Regions from separate parts of the Streptomyces sp. AN091965 genome, predicted to be linked through region 2. Evidence: riboswitches for the same ligand, from Rfam matches in the RefSeq annotation. Region 2 holds a riboswitch; each other region holds the start of a gene.
What was found. A riboswitch is a leader RNA that binds a small molecule or an ion and turns the genes downstream of it on or off. The one in region 2 is predicted to bind cobalamin.

Region 1 (3,822 bases), 3.6 Mb from region 2:
CCGCGCCCGGCAACGAGGGCCGGGGCTACGTGCTGCGCCGCATCCTGCGCCGCGCCGTGCGCTCCCTGCGCCAGCTCGGGTACGGCGACCCGGCCCTCGCGGACCTCCTTGCCGTCGCCCGCGACCGGATGGCGCCGAGCCACCCCGAGGTCGCCGACTCCTTCGCGCGCATCGCCGACCAGGCCCAGGGCGAGGAGGACGCCTTCCGCGCCACCCTCAAGCAGGGCACCACCGTCCTGGACACCGCGGTCACCCGGGTCAAGGCCGACGGCGGGCGCCAACTGCCCGGCGCCCAGGCCTTCCTGCTGCACGACACCTACGGCTTCCCCATCGACCTCACCCTGGAGATGGCCGCGGAGCAGGGCGTCGAGGTCGACCGCGACGGCTTCGCCGCGCTCATGCGCGAGCAGCGCGAGCGGGCCCGCGCCGACGCCCGCGCCCGCAAGTCCGGCTCCGCCCCCGACACCTCGGCCCTGCGTACCGTCCTCGACGCGCACGGGCCCACCGACTGGCGCGCCTGGGAGACCCTGGCGACGGACTCCCGCGTCCTCGCGCTGCTGGGCCCCGCGGGCCCGGTCCCGGTCGCCCGGGACGGCGAGATCGTCACCGCCGTCCTGGACCGCACCCCGTTCTACGCCGAGTCCGGTGGCCAGGACAGCGACGCCGGACGGCTCACCGGGGCCTCGCTGGAGGCCGAGGTGCTCGACGTGCAGCGGCCGCTGCCCGGCCTGGTGGTCCATCAGCTCCGCGTCACCGCGGGGGAGGTGGCCGTCGGCGACGCCGTGCACGCCGCCGTCGACCCCGAGTGGCGCCTCGGCGCGCGCCAGGCCCACTCGGGCACCCACGTGCTGCACGCCGCCCTGCGCGAGATCCTCGGCCCGACCGCCCTGCAGTCCGGCTCCTACAACCGCCCGGGCCAGCTGCGCCTCGACTTCCCCTGGCGCGGCGCCCTCTCCGCCACCGTTCGCAGCGAGGTCGAGGAGGCCGCCAACCGCGCGCTCCGCCGCGACCTGCCCGTCGGCGTGCGCTGGATGACGCTGCCCGAGGCCAAGGAGCTCGGCGCGCTCGCGCTGTTCGACGAGACGTACGGCGAGCGGGTGCGGGTGGTCGAGATCGGCGGCGCCTGGTCGCGCGAGCTGTGCGGCGGCACCCACGTCGAGCACGCCGCGCAGATCGGCGTCATCGCGCTGACCGCCGAGTCGTCGGTGGGCGCGGGCATGCGGCGCCTGGAGGCCGCGGTCGGCATCGAGGGCTTCGGCTACCTCGCGCGCGAGCGCGACCTCGTCGCCGGCATCGCCGAGCGGCTGCAGGCACCGCGCGCCGAACTCCCCGACCGCGTCGCCGCGTTGCTCGACCGGCTCAAGGCCGCCGACCGGGAGAACGAGCGCCTGCGGCAGGCGGCCCGTGCCGCCCGCGCCGCCGAACTCGCCGGGCGGGCCGTCGAGGTGGGCGGCGCGTACGTGGCCACCGCGACGGCGGAGGGCCACGCGGGCGCCGCGCGGGCCCTGGCCCTCGAAGTGCGCGGACGGCTGCGCCCCGAGCGGCCGGGCGTGGCCGCCGTGACCCTGTCCGGCGACAAGCCGGTCCTCGCCGTGGCCGTGAATCAGGCGGCGCAAGACGCGGGCCTCTCGGCGTCCGCCCTGGTCAAGCGGCTGCTCGGCGGTCGCGGCGGTGGCTCGGACGAGGTCGCGCAGGGCGGCGGGGCGGACCGGGACGCGCTCGCGGCGGCCGTGGCCGGGCTCTCCGGCGTCGTACGCGAGGAACTAGGCGCCTGAGCGCCGCGCGACCAGCCACGACGGCCGTCGTTCGCCCACGGCCCCGCGTGGCTGGTCGCGCTGTTCCCCGGGCCCCTCCGGGGGGCACCAGGGGTGTCGTAGGGGTCGGTCTCCGTGGACTTAGTAGGACGTCCAAGTATATGGTCGTGACCAAGGCCCGCGGTGCAGGGAAGCCGGTGTGAATCCGGCACGGTCCCGCCACTGTGACCGGGGAGCGCGTTCCCACGAAGGCCCGAACGTCACTGACGGGGAAGCCCGTCGGGAAGGCGGGGAGCGCGCGCTGATCCGGGAGTCAGGATACCGGCCGCGGGGTGTTCCGTGTTGTCCACGAGGATGGAGCAGACACGCATGGCCCCGGTGCGCACCCACGACCCCGGAGATCCGGACCTGCGAGCGGTGATCCCCGCTGCCTGACGGCTGTTCGGCGTGCCCTGCGACGGTACGCGGCCCAGCCCTGCCATCCCCGGACCACACCTGACGAGAGAGCAGGCCCCCATGGTCCGTGAACTGACCCATTTCATCGGCGGCGAGCACACCCCGGGAACCTCGGGAACGCACGCCGACGTGTACGACCCCAACACCGGTGACGTCCAGGCACGCGTACCGCTCGCACACCGCGCGGACACCGAGGCGGCGATCGCGAACGCCGCCGAGGCGCAGCCCGCCTGGGGCGAGTGGAACCCGCAGCGCCGCGCCCGCGTCCTGCTGCGGTTCCTCCAGCTCGTCGAGGACGAACGCGACGCCCTCGCCCGCCTGCTGTCGTCCGAGCACGGCAAGACCGTCGCCGACGCGCACGGCGACCTCCAGCGCGGCCTGGAGGTCGTGGAGTTCGCCGCGGGCGTCCCGCACCTGCTCAAGGGCGAGTTCACCGACAACGCCGGAACCGGCATCGACGTGCACTCGCTGCGCCGCCCCCTCGGCGTCGTCGCCGGGATCACGCCCTTCAACTTCCCCGCGATGATCCCGCTGTGGAAGGCCGCGCCCGCGCTCGCCTGCGGCAACGCCTTCGTCCTCAAGCCGTCCGAGCGCGCCCCGTCCGTCCCGCTGCGCCTGGCCGAGCTGTTCCTCGAAGCGGGCCTGCCGCCGGGCGTCCTGAACGTCGTCAACGGCGGCAAGGAGTCCGTCGACACGCTCCTTGCGGACCCGCGCGTCAAGGCGCTGGGCTTCGTCGGGTCCACGCCCGTCGCCGCGCACGTGTACGCCACCGCGGCCGCCCACGGCAAGCGCGCCCAGTGCTTCGGCGGCGCCAAGAACCACATGATCGTGATGCCGGACGCCGACCTCGACCAGGCCGTCGACGCGCTGATCGGCGCGGGCTACGGCTCCGCGGGCGAGCGCTGCATGGCGATCTCCGTGGCCGTCCCGGTCGGCGAGGCCACCGCCGACGCCCTGGTGGCCCGCCTCAAGGAGCGCGTCGGTTCGCTGCGCATCGGCCGCTCCGACGACCCCGAGGCCGACTTCGGGCCGCTGGTCGGCCCCGACGCCGTCGACCGCGTCCGCTCCTACGTCGACCTCGGCGTCGAGGAGGGCGCCGAACTCGTCGTCGACGGGCGTGCCTTCACCCTGGCAGGGCACGAGCGCGGCTTCTTCGCGGGCGCCTCGCTCTTCGACCGCGTCACCCCGGACATGCGGATCTACCAGGAGGAGATCTTCGGCCCGGTCCTGTCCGTCGTACGGGCCGCCGACTACGAAGAGGCACTGCGGCTGCCCACCGAACACCCCTACGGCAACGGTGTCGCCCTCTTCACCCGCGACGGCGACACCGCCCGCGACTTCACCCGGCGCGTGGACACCGGCATGGTCGGCGTCAACGTCCCCATCCCGGTCCCCGTCGCCTACCACACCTTCGGCGGCTGGAAGCGCTCCGGGTTCGGCGACCTCAACCAGCACGGCCCCGACGCCATCCGCTTCTACACCCGCACCAAGACCGTCACCTCGCGCTGGCCCTCCGGGGCGAAGGAAGGCGCGAGCTTCACGATCCCGACGATGGCGTGAGCGCCCCGATGACCGCCACGACCACCACCCTGCTCGGCGCGGACCAGCTCGC
Region 2 (3,822 bases):
GCCCGTCACGCGGCGGGACGCGTCGTCCCAGACCGGGCGGACGCCGAGCAGGGCCAGGGCCTCGGCCACGTCGTCGCCCGCGGTGCGCATCGCGCTGGTGCCCCACAGGGAGAGGCCGACCGAGGTGGGCCACTCGCCGTTGTCCGCGCGGTAGCGCTCCAGGAGGGAGTCGGCCAGGGCCTGGCCCGTCTCCCAGGCGAGCCGGGACGGCACCGCCTTGGGGTCGACGGAGTAGAAGTTGCGGCCCGTCGGCAGGACGTTGACCAGGCCGCGCAGCGGGGAGCCCGAGGGGCCCGCCGGGACGAAGCCGCCGTTCAGGGCGTGCACGGCGTGGTCCAGTTCGGCCGTGGTCGCCGACAGGCGCGGCACGACCTCGCTGGCCGCGAACTCCAGGATGGCCGTCACCTGGTCGCGGCGGTCGGCGGCGACCGAGGCCGCCACCGCGGGTACGGCAGCCGGGTCCCAGGCCGCCTCCTCCATCGCCACGACGAGGGCGCGGGCCTGCTCCTCCGCCGCGTCGGCCGTGGTGCGCGTGGCGGCCGACTCGTCGAGGCCGAGGGCCTCGCGCAGGCCGGGCAGGGCCGTGGTGCCGCCCCAGATCTGGCGGGCGCGCAGGATCGCGAGGACCAGGTTGACGCGATCCTCACCGGCCGGCGGGGCGCCGAGGACGTGCAGGCCGTCGCGGATCTGGGCGTCCTTGACCTCGCACAGCCAGCCGTCGACGTGCAGCAGGAAGTCGTCGAAGCCGTCGTCGTCGGGGCGGTCCTCAAGACCCAGGTCGTGGTCGAGCTTCGCGGCCTGGATGAGGGTCCAGATCTGGGCGCGGATGGCCGGGAGCTTCGCCGGGTCCATCGAGCTGATCTGCGCGTACTCGTCGAGGAGCTGCTCCAGGCGCGCGATGTCGCCGTAGGAGTCGGCGCGCGCCATCGGCGGGACGAGGTGGTCGATGAGGGTGGCGTGCACGCGGCGCTTGGCCTGGGTGCCCTCGCCCGGGTCGTTGACCAGGAACGGGTAGACGAGCGGGATGTCGCCGAGGGCCGCGTCGGGGGCGCAGGCGGCGGACAGGCCCGCGTTCTTGCCGGGCAGCCACTCCAGGTTGCCGTGCTTGCCGAGGTGGATCATCGCGTCGGCGCCGAAGCCGCCGTCGGCGGCGGCCGCCGCGATCCAGCGGTACGCCGCCAGGTAGTGGTGCGAGGGCGGCAGGTCCGGGTCGTGGTAGATCGCGATGGGGTTCTCGCCGAAGCCACGCGGCGGCTGGATGAGGATCAGCAGGTTCTCGAACCGGAGCGCGGCCAGGACGATGTCGCCGTCCGGGTCGCCGCCCCTGCCCACCCGGCTGCGGTCCAGGAACATCTCGCCGGGCGCCGGGCCCCAGTGCTCCTCGACGGCCGAGCGCAGCTCCTCGGGGAGCGTGGCGTACCAGCGCCGGTAGTCGGCGGCCGGGATGCGGACCGGGTTCTTCGCCAGCTGCTCCTCGGTGAGCCAGTCCTGGTCGTGGCCGCCCGCCTCGATCAGGGCGCGGATCAGCTCGTCCCCGTCGCCGGAGACCAGGCCCGGAATCTCGGCGTCGCCGAAGTCGTAGCCCTCGGCGCGCAGTCGGCGCAGCAGCTCCACGGCGCTCGCGGGCGTGTCCAGACCGACCGCGTTGCCGATCCGGGAGTGCTTCGTCGGGTACGCGGACAGGACGAGGGCGATCCGCTTGTCGGCGGCCGGGATGTGCTTGAGGCGCGCGTGGCGCACGGCGATCCCGGCGACGCGGGCGGCCCGCTCGGGGTCGGCGACGTACGCCGGGAGGCCGTCCGCGTCGATCTCCTTGAAGGAGAACGGCACCGTGATCAGCCGGCCGTCGAACTCCGGCACCGCGATCTGGCTGGCGGCGTCCAGGGGCGAGACGCCCTCGTCGTTCTCCTCCCAGGCGGCGCGCGAGCCGGTCAGGCACAGGGCCTGGAGGATCGGCACGTCGAGCGCGGTGAGCGCGCCCGCGTCCCAGGACTCGTCGTCGCCGCCCGCGGAGGCCTCGGCGGGCTTGGTGCCGCCCGCCGCGAGGACGGTGGTGACGATGGCGTCGGCGGCCCGCAGCGCGTCGATCAGCTCGGGCTCGGGGGCGCGCAGCGAGGCCACGTACAGCGGCAGCGGCCGGGCGCCCGCCGTCTCGACGGCGTCGCACAGGGCGTGCACGAAGGCGGTGTTGCCGCTCATGTGGTGGGCGCGGTAGTAGAGCACGGCGACCGTCGGGCCCTCGCCCGCCGGGGCCGGGCGCTCCAGGGGTCCCCAGGTCGGCGCGGGCGCGGGCGAATCGAAGCCGTGGCCAGTGAGCAGGACGGTGTCGCTGAGGAAGCGGGCGAGCTGCTCCAGGTTGGCGGGGCCGCCGTGCGCGAGGTAGGCGTGCGCCTCCGCGGCGATGCCGACGGGGACCGTGGAGGCGGCCATCAGCTGGGCGTCGGGCGCCTGTTCCCCGCTGAGGACCACGACGGGACGGCCGTCGGCGAGCAGCAGGTCGAGGCCCTCCTGCCAGGCGCGGATGCCGCCGAGGAGGCGTACGACGACGAGGTCGGCGCCGTCGAGCAGGCCGGGCAGGTCGTCCAGCGGGAGGCGGGACGGGTTGGCGAACCGGTAGGTCACCGGGCCCGTGGCCGCGCGGGCGCTGAGGAGGTCGGTGTCGGACGTCGACAGGAGCAGGATGCGGGGCCCGGTCGTGTGCTGCATGCGGCGTCGGCCTTCCTCGGGGTGTCCGCGCCCCGGGTGGTGAGTGGGTCTCTCCTGCCCGGCCGGAGCCGGGCGTGCGGAGAAGGGAGTTCCTGGCTCGCCCGCCCCCTCACGGGGCCGGGCTCACAGTGGCGGGACCGCGCCGGAATCGCACCGGGCTTCCTCCCCTGTCGCCGTCATGGCGATGGTGGATCGGGTGATCCACTGCTGAGCATAGTAAGCGTCGGGCGATTGAGGCAGGGCGCTTCCGCAGTGTGATGGTCGGTATGCTCGCCGCCATGTCCACGGCTCCCCTCCGCCCGTCCCCGCAGGCCACAGCGGCCCCACGGGACCGCGGCGACGCCTGCCCCGGAAGCCTCAGGCTGCACGCGGCGGACGACGGGGCCCTGGCGCGCGTCCGGCTGCCCGGCGGCGTCCTGACCGTGCGCCAGGCCGAGGCGCTCGCCACGGCCGCCCGGGACCTGGGCGACGGCGACCTCCATCTGACCTCGCGCGGCAACGTCCAGCTGCGGGGCCTCGCGGACGGCTGCGGCGCGGCCCTCGCCGCGCTGCTCGGCGCCGCGGGCCTGCTGCCCTCGCCCGGTCACGAGCGGGTGCGCAACGTCGTGGCCTCGCCGCTGTCCGGCCTCGACGGCCGGGGCGCGGGCGACGTGCAGCCCTGGCTCACGGCCCTCGACGCGGCGCTGTGCGCGAGCGAGGCGGCGCGAGGCCTTTCGGGCCGGTTCCTGTTCGCGCTCGACGACGGGCGCGGGGACGTGGCCGGGCTGGACGCGGACGTGACCGTACGGGCGGCCGCGGGCGGCCGGGCCCTGCTCGGTCTCGGTACGCCGCACCCGGTCCTCTCGGTGGCCGCGGCGGACGCGCCCCGTGCGGCCCTCGTGGCGGCGGAAGCGTTTCTGCACCGCGTCCGGGAGAGCGGGACCAAGGCCTGGCGCATCACCGAACTGCCGCTCGCGCCCGGCACGTTGGCGGACGACGTGCGGCGCCGCCTCACCGCCGGGGGCGTCGGCCACGAGCCGTGCACGCCCGGGGGCACCGTCCCCACCGGGGGCGTCGGCCACGACCTGCGCGCACCCGAGGGCACCGCCCCCGCCGGGGGCGTCGGCCACGACCTGC
Region 3 (3,822 bases), 3.6 Mb from region 2:
GGCCGCGTCGATCCGGCCCGCGCGCAGGTCGGCGCGGGCCGCCCGCAACTCGGTGGTCTGCGGGAACGAGCCGATGGTGGTCGTCGGGAGCAGCGGCAGGCCCAGGCTCGCGCGCTGCGCGGCGGCCCGCTCGGGGTAAGGCTGCGCGCGCCGGGCGTCGGCGGGGGTCGCGGCGGCGGCGCGGGCACGCACCGCCGGGTCGTGGGTGAGCGCGGAGCCCGCGCGCGAGGCCAGGTCGGCGCGGTTCGCGGCGAGTTCGGCGGCGATGGTGTCCGGGCCCTGGGACAGCCCTCGGGCCAGGGTGACCAGCTCGGTCGTCTTCTGCCGGGCGAAGGCGAGCCAGCGGGCGACCTGCGGGTCGATGTCGCGCTCGACGGCGGCGTCCAGCGGCACGTGCAGCAGGGAGCAGGAGGCGGCGACGTCCACGCGGTCGGCCAGCCCGAGCAGGGTGCCGAGGGTGCTGAGGGACTTCTCCAGGTTGTTGATCCAGATGTTGCGCCCGTCGACGACACCCGCGACCAGGCGCTTGCCGGGCAGGCCGCCCGCCCGCGCGAGGTCGCCGAGGTTGGCGGCGGCGGGCCCCGTGAAGTCCACGGCCAGTCCGTCGACGGGCGCCTTGGCGAGCACCGGGAGCGCCTCGCCGAGCCGGTCGAAGTAGGAGGCGACGAGCAGCTTCGGGCGGTCGTCGAGCGCGCCCAGGTCGCGGTAGGCGCGGGCCGCCGCGTTCAGGTCGGCGGGCGTGCGGTCCTGCACGAGCGCGGGCTCGTCCAGCTGCACCCAGGCGGCGCCCGCCGCCCGCAGGTCGGCGAGGACCTCCGCGTACACCGGAAGCAGCCGGTCCAGGAGGGTCAGCGGTTCGAAGCCCGGGTCGACGTCCGGCGCGGGCTTGGCGAGCAGCAGATAGGTGACCGGGCCGACGAGCACGGGGCGTGCGGCTAGGCCGAGCGCGAGCGCCTCCCTCACCTCGGCGACCTGCTTCGTCGCGTCCGCCGCGAAGACCGTGTCCGGGCCCAGCTCCGGCACCAGGTAGTGGTAGTTGGTGTCGAACCACTTGGTCATTTCCAGGGGCGCCACCTCCGCGGTGCCCCGGGCCATCGCGAAGTAGCCGTCCAGCGGGTCCGCCGCGACGGCGGCGCGGTGCCGGGCCGGGATCGCCCCGACCATCACGCTGGTGTCCAGGACGTGGTCGTAGTACGAGAAGTCGCCGGTCGGGACCTCGTGGACACCGGCGTCCGCGAGCTGCTCCCAGTTCGTGCGGCGCAGCAGGGCCGCCGTCTCCCGCAGGCCCTCGGCGCCGACGCGGCCCTTCCAGTAGCCCTCGACGGCCTTCTTCAACTCCCGGTCTGCGCCCTGACGGGGGTAGCCGTACACGGTGGCCCGTGCCGCCGCGGCTGCGGACTTGTCTGTCACAGAACTCTCCTTCGCGAGCAATGTCGTGTGGGTCCCGGGACGATCGGGAGCGCGAAGGAGGAACAGACCGGCCGACCGGCCGCGGCCGTCGATGGCCGCGCGCCTGTGCCCGATGTGTACGCCGACCCGCCCACGAGGTCACCGGTGAGCCGCGCACGCCGGGGCGCGCACGGGCAACGGGCAGGTCTTCGGACTCGCGGGCGAGACCTCCGAGGAGGTCACCTACTGGCCGTCGCTTCCCGGGTCCGTGCCGGACCCAGTGCGTATGACGGCGGTCGTTCCCACTCACCGCTGCGGGGCAGTCCCGGATTCCCACCGGGTTCCCTCTTACGACGCCACTGCCTGGCGGGCAGGACGAACCAGTCGCGCCGCAAGCGTATGTGATGAACCCCTGTCCAGGGGAGGGGGGAAGGCAGCGGGCGCGGCTTATTGCACATTGATTGCAATTACTATGGAGGTGCAGTAGCCGGGCCGGTCGGCACGTGGAAGAAGCGGGAGTACACGCATGGCACCTCCTCGGATCGTTCTGGGGATCGAGTCTTCGTGCGACGAGACCGGGGCAGGTCTCGTGCAGGGCGGGCGGCTGCTCGGGCACGCCGTCGCGTCCAGCATGGACGAGCACGCCCGCTTCGGCGGCGTCGTCCCCGAGATCGCCGCCCGCGCCCACGTGCACGCGCTGAACCCGGTGGTCCGCCGCGCCCTCGACCGGGCGGGGCTGCGGCTCGGCGACATCGGCGCCGTGGCCGTGACGACCGGTCCCGGGCTCTCCGGCGCCCTCCAGGTCGGCCTCGCCGGGGCGAAGGGCCTCGCGTACGCGCTCGGCGTCCCGCTGTACGGCGTGCACCACCTGGCCGGGCACGTCGCCGCCGACACCCTGGAACACGGGCCGCTGCCCGACCCGTGCGTGGTCCTCATCGTCTCCGGCGGCCACACCTCGCTGCTGCTCGTGCGCGACCTGGCCCGGGACCCCATCACCCACCTCGGCGACACCCTGGACGACGCGGCGGGGGAGTGCTTCGACAAGGTGGCCCGGGTCTTCGGCCTGCCCTACCCGGGCGGTCCGGCCGTCGACCGCGCGGCCCGCGAGGGCTCGCCGGACGCCGTCGCCTTCCCGCGCCCGCTGACCGGGCCGCGCGACGACCCGTACGCCTTCTCGTTCTCCGGTCTGAAGACCGCCGCGGCCCGCTGGGCCGAGAGCCACCGGGGCGGCGAACTGCCGGTCGCCGACGGGGCCGCCGCGCTCCAGGAGGCCGTCGCCGACGTCCTGACCCGCAAGGCGGTCGCCGCCTGTACCGCGCACGGCGTGGGCACCCTCGTGGTCGTCGGCGGCGTCGCCGCCAACTCCCGGGTGCGGGCCCTCGCCGAGGAGCGCTGCCGGGCCGCGGGGATCACCCTGCGCGTCCCGCCGCTGGGCCTGTGCACCGACAACGGCGCGATGATCGCCGCCGTGGGCGACCTCCTGGTGCGCGCGGGCGCCGAGCCCGCGCCCCTCGACGTGTCCATCGACCCCTCGGCGCCACTGGAGCACGCCGCGCTGCACCCCACCGCCCGCGTCGCGAGGGCCGCCTGATGGCCGCCGTCGTGCACCGCCTCACGGGCCCCGGCCTGCTCGCCCACCGCGAGGGCATCCGCGCGGTCTACGCCGCCGCGTTCGCCGAGCCGCCCTGGCACACGGAGCCCGCCGAGGCCGACGTCTACCTGACCCGCCTCGCGGCCGACACCGCCCGGCCCGGCTTCGCGGGCGCTGTCGCCCTCGACGGCGAGCGGGTGCTCGGCTTCGCCACGGCCTGGACGTCGAGCACCCCGCTGCCCGGCACCCGCTCCTACCCGCGCGTCACCGCCGCGCTCGGCGCCGAGCGCACCGCCGCCTGGCTGTGCGGCGGCCTGGAGGTCGACGAACTCGCCGTCGTGCCCGGCGCGCACGGGCGCGGACTCGGCCGTACGCTCCTCGCCGCGGTCACGCGCGACGCGCCCGACGCCCGCTGCTGGCTGCTCACGTCCGTGCGGGCCGACGCCACCGTCCGCTTCTACGAGCGGCTCGGCTGGCGGCAGGTCACCCACCCCGCCCCCGACGGCCACGGCGTCGCCGTCTTCCTCGGCCCCGACCACCCGGCGCGCACCGCCGCCGCACCGCCCCTGTAACCCCTGAGCCCCCGCCCGGAGCACGCCTTGCGCACCGCCGACATCCGCACCCGCTTCCTCGACTTCTTCGCCGAGCGCGGCCACACCGTGGTGCCCAGCGCCCCGCTGCCCACGCCCGACCCGACGCTCCTGTTCGTCAACGCGGGCATGGTGCCGTTCAAGCCGTATCTGACCGGCGAGGCCGCGCCGCCGTGGCCGCGCGCCACCAGCGTGCAGAAGTGCGTGCGCACCCTCGACATCGAGGAGGTGGGCAAGACCACCCGGCACGGC
Region 4 (3,822 bases), 1.1 Mb from region 2:
AAGGAGATCCCTGGCATCGGCGAGATCGGCTACATCGGTCTGACGGCGTTCGTCCTGAACGTGGTCGTGACGGTCGTCCTCACCTTCGCCCTGAAGGCGTTCAAGGCCCCCGAGGGCGTCGACGAGACCTCCCCCGAGGACTACACGGCGGACGCCGGTGACCGGGGCGTGGCCGTCGAGCTGCCCAAGGTGGGGGCGGGCCACTGAGCCGTGGCGGTACGGAGCGACAGGGCCGGGCGGGGCGCGGCGGCGGACGCATGCGAAAGGATGTGCGCATGAGACGTTCCCGCCGCCTCCTCCCGGCCCTGCTCCTCGCGCCGCTCGCCCTCACCGGCTGCGGCTCGGACAGCCTCGACAGCGCGGCACCGCCGGACCGCGCCGAGCTGAAGGCCCGCGCCGAGGCGGCGCAGACCGTCGTGGAACACGTCTACGTGACGGAGGCCGACGGCTTCGAGCTGGCCCGGCAGTCGGTGGGCGTGATCGGCGACTACGGCTTCCAGTCCACCTACGTACGGGACGAGGGCGGCGCACAGCTCACACTCTCCGTCGACCGGGGCACCGTCACCGACGGGAACTGCCGCACGGTCCGGCCCGTCGCCACGCGCTGCGAGAAGGACGGCAAGGGCTGGTACCGCCTGACGGGCTCCCGGCACGAGTACGTCCGCACGGAGAACGGGCTGCGCGTCCAGCTCTCCGCCGACCGCGACGCGGTGAGCCGCGAGGTGCTGCGCGCCGCCGCCGAGGCCGCCCACCGCGCCGACGACCGCGAACTCGACGCGACCCTGCCCGAGACGGCCGACCCCGAGGGCCTGCCCACGGACGGCGGCGACACGGGCCGCCCCGTGGAGCGCGGGGACCTGCCGCCGAACGGCGACGGCGCGCCGCAGGACCCGCCGGGCGCGGGCGGCTGACCCACCGGACGCGGGCGGCCGATCCGCCGAACGCGGGCTGGCGGTCCGCCGAACGCGGGCTGGCGGTCCGCCGAACGCGGGCGGGCGGTCCACCGGCGCACCGCCCGCGCCGGGCCCCGCGCGGGCCCTCCCTGCCTCGCGCCGGGCCCCGCGCCAGGCCCTCCCCACCCCGCTCCAGGCCCGGTTTCCGGCCCCCGGTCTGCCCTTTCTCCCCGGCGAGTTGACGCTCCGACGTGCTCCCGAGCGACCACACCCCGTGAGGGAACGGTCACCTCCGACACAACATCTAGGGGCGCCACCGAAACCCGGCACAAGATGTATGCTCGTCCTCGCTGTCGCCGCAGGGGAATCCGGTGGAAGTCCGGAACTGTCCCGCAACGGTGTACGTGTGCGCATTTGCGTACCCACAAAGTCCGAGGACCTGCCGACAGCGCACCCGTGCCGCCCGGCCCGGGTGCAGACGTCCGGGCCTCGTGGACATGGGCTGGTGGACGCGGCGTACGTACCGCCTCGCGCGGTCGCGCCCGTGTGCCCTCGCCCGCCTCGATGCCCAGAGCCGAGCGAGGGAGAGCACCACGTGACCATCGCGCCCGCCGAGCCCGCGTCAGCGCAGGCCGAAGCCGGTCAGCAGCACGCCGAGCAGTCCGCCCCGTCCACCGACGGGCCCGGCGCCGCCCTGCTGCGCACCCTGACCGACCTCACCGCCGACCTTCCCGACGCCGACCCCGGACGCGTCGCCGCGGCCGCGCTGCGCGGCCGCTCGGCGAAGGCCGACGAGGCGGAGTTGCGGGAGCTCGCCACCGAGGCGGCCGCCGGGCTCATCTCCGAGGACCCCGCGTACTCCCGGCTCGCCGCCCGGCTCCTGACGATCGGCATCCGCGAGGAAGCCGCCTCGCAGGGCGTCACGTCGTTCTCCGAGTCCGTCACGGTCGGCCACCGCGAGGGCCTGATCGCCGACCGCACCGCCGACTTCGCGGCCCTGCACGGCACCCGTCTGGACGGCCTCGTGGAGGCCGCGCTCGCCGACGGCGCCGACCGCCGCTTCGGCTACTTCGGCCTGCGCACGCTGCACAGCCGCTATCTGCTGCGCCACCCGATCACCCGCAAGGTCATCGAGACCCCGCAGCACTTCATGCTGCGCGTGGCCACCGGTCTCGCCGAGGACGACTCCGCGCGCGCCCTCGACGAGGTCGCCGCCCTGTACGGCCTGATGAGCCGCCTCGACTACCTGCCTTCGTCGCCGACGCTCTTCAACTCCGGCACCCGTCACCCGCAGATGTCGAGCTGCTACCTGCTCGACTCGCCGCTCGACGAGCTGGACTCGATCTACGACCGCTACCACCAGGTGGCGCGCCTGTCGAAGCACGCGGGCGGCATCGGCCTGTCGTACTCCCGCATCCGCTCGCGCGGTTCGCTGATCCGCGGTACGAACGGCCACTCCAACGGCATCGTGCCGTTCCTGAAGACGCTCGACGCCTCCGTCGCCGCCGTGAACCAGGGCGGCCGCCGCAAGGGCGCCGCCGCCGTCTACCTGGAGACCTGGCACTCCGACATCGAGGAGTTCCTGGAGCTGCGGGACAACACCGGCGAGGACGCCCGGCGCACCCACAACCTGAACCTGGCGCACTGGATCCCGGACGAGTTCATGCGCCGGGTCGCCGCCGACCAGGAGTGGTCGCTGTTCTCCCCCGCCGACGTGCCCGAGCTCGTCGACCTGTGGGGCGAGGAGTTCGACACGGCATACCGCGCGGCCGAGGCCGAGGGCCTGGCGCAGAAGACCATGCCCGCCCGCGATCTGTACGGCCGCATGATGCGCACCCTCGCGCAGACCGGCAACGGCTGGATGACCTTCAAGGACACCTCCAACCGCACCGCCAACCAGACCGCCGAGCCCGGCCACACCGTGCACTCCTCCAACCTGTGCACGGAGATCCTGGAGGTCACGGACGACGGCGAGACGGCCGTGTGCAACCTCGGCTCGGTGAACCTCGGTGCCTTCGTGGCCGACGGGGACATCGACTGGGAGCGCCTCGACGCCACCGTCCGCACCGCCGTGACGTTCCTCGACCGCGTCGTCGACATCAACTTCTACCCGACCGAGCAGGCCGGGAACTCCAACGCCAAGTGGCGCCCGGTGGGCCTCGGCGCCATGGGCCTGCAGGACGTCTTCTTCCAGCTGCGGCTGCCCTTCGACTCGGCCGAGGCCAAGGCCCTTTCCACGCGGATCGCCGAGCGGATCATGCTCGCCGCGTACGAGGCGTCCGCGGACCTCGCCGAGCGCCACGGGCCGCTGCCCGCCTGGGAGAAGACCCGCACGGCCCGCGGCGTCCTGCACCCCGACCACTACGAGACGGAGCGGGCCTGGCCCGAGCGCTGGGAGGCCCTGCGGACGCGCATCGGCAAGGTCGGCATGCGCAACTCGCTGCTCCTCGCCATCGCCCCGACGGCCACCATCGCGTCCATCGCGGGCGTCTACGAGTGCATCGAGCCGCAGGTCTCCAACCTCTTCAAGCGCGAGACGCTGTCCGGCGAGTTCCTCCAGGTGAACTCCTACCTGGTGCAGGACCTCAAGGAGCTCGGCGTCTGGGACGCGCAGACCCGTGAGGCGCTGCGTGAGTCCAACGGTTCGGTGCAGGGCTTCACCTGGGTGCCCGCCGACGTGCGGAACCTGTACCGCACGGCCTGGGAGATCCCGCAGCGCGGCCTGATCGACATGGCCGCCGCGCGCACGCCGTACCTCGACCAGTCGCAGTCCCTGAACCTGTTCCTGGAGACGCCGACCATCGGCAAGCTCTCCTCGATGTACGCCTACGCCTGGCAGCAGGGCCTCAAGACCACGTACTACCTGCGCTCGCGCCCCGCGACGCGCATCGCCCGCGCCGCCGGGGGCTCCGCCGCCGCGGCCGCCCCC

Region 1: it holds a riboswitch for cobalamin, as region 2 does, so the genes downstream of both, MQV74_RS36695 (CoA-acylating methylmalonate-semialdehyde dehydrogenase) here and cobN (cobaltochelatase subunit CobN) in region 2, are expected to answer to the same signal.
Region 3: it holds a riboswitch for cobalamin, as region 2 does, so the genes downstream of both, metE (5-methyltetrahydropteroyltriglutamate--homocysteine S-methyltransferase) here and cobN (cobaltochelatase subunit CobN) in region 2, are expected to answer to the same signal.
Region 4: it holds a riboswitch for cobalamin, as region 2 does, so the genes downstream of both, MQV74_RS27255 (ribonucleoside-diphosphate reductase subunit alpha) here and cobN (cobaltochelatase subunit CobN) in region 2, are expected to answer to the same signal.

Annotation. Positions count from the first base shown of each region.
Region 1 covers NZ_JALDMY010000001.1:8,937,206-8,941,027, forward strand. The annotation lists gene alaS (alanine--tRNA ligase) at 1-1,775, shown strand, start outside; cobalamin riboswitch at 1,919-2,098, shown strand; gene MQV74_RS36695 (CoA-acylating methylmalonate-semialdehyde dehydrogenase) at 2,271-3,770, shown strand; gene MQV74_RS36700 (acyl-CoA dehydrogenase family protein) at 3,779-3,822, shown strand, end outside.
Region 2 covers NZ_JALDMY010000001.1:5,323,280-5,327,101, reverse strand. The annotation lists gene cobN (cobaltochelatase subunit CobN) at 1-2,706, opposite strand, end outside; cobalamin riboswitch at 2,773-2,927, opposite strand; gene cobG (precorrin-3B synthase) at 2,973-3,822, shown strand, end outside.
Region 3 covers NZ_JALDMY010000001.1:8,932,741-8,936,562, forward strand. The annotation lists gene metE (5-methyltetrahydropteroyltriglutamate--homocysteine S-methyltransferase) at 1-1,410, opposite strand, end outside; cobalamin riboswitch at 1,573-1,789, opposite strand; gene tsaD (tRNA (adenosine(37)-N6)-threonylcarbamoyltransferase complex transferase subunit TsaD) at 1,916-2,980, shown strand; gene MQV74_RS36685 (GNAT family N-acetyltransferase) at 2,980-3,552, shown strand; gene alaS (alanine--tRNA ligase) at 3,580-3,822, shown strand, end outside.
Region 4 covers NZ_JALDMY010000001.1:6,382,216-6,386,037, reverse strand. The annotation lists gene mctP (monocarboxylate uptake permease MctP) at 1-207, shown strand, start outside; gene MQV74_RS27260 (hypothetical protein) at 276-911, shown strand; adenosylcobalamin-variant (AdoCbl-variant) riboswitch at 1,244-1,342, shown strand; gene MQV74_RS27255 (ribonucleoside-diphosphate reductase subunit alpha) at 1,489-3,822, shown strand, end outside.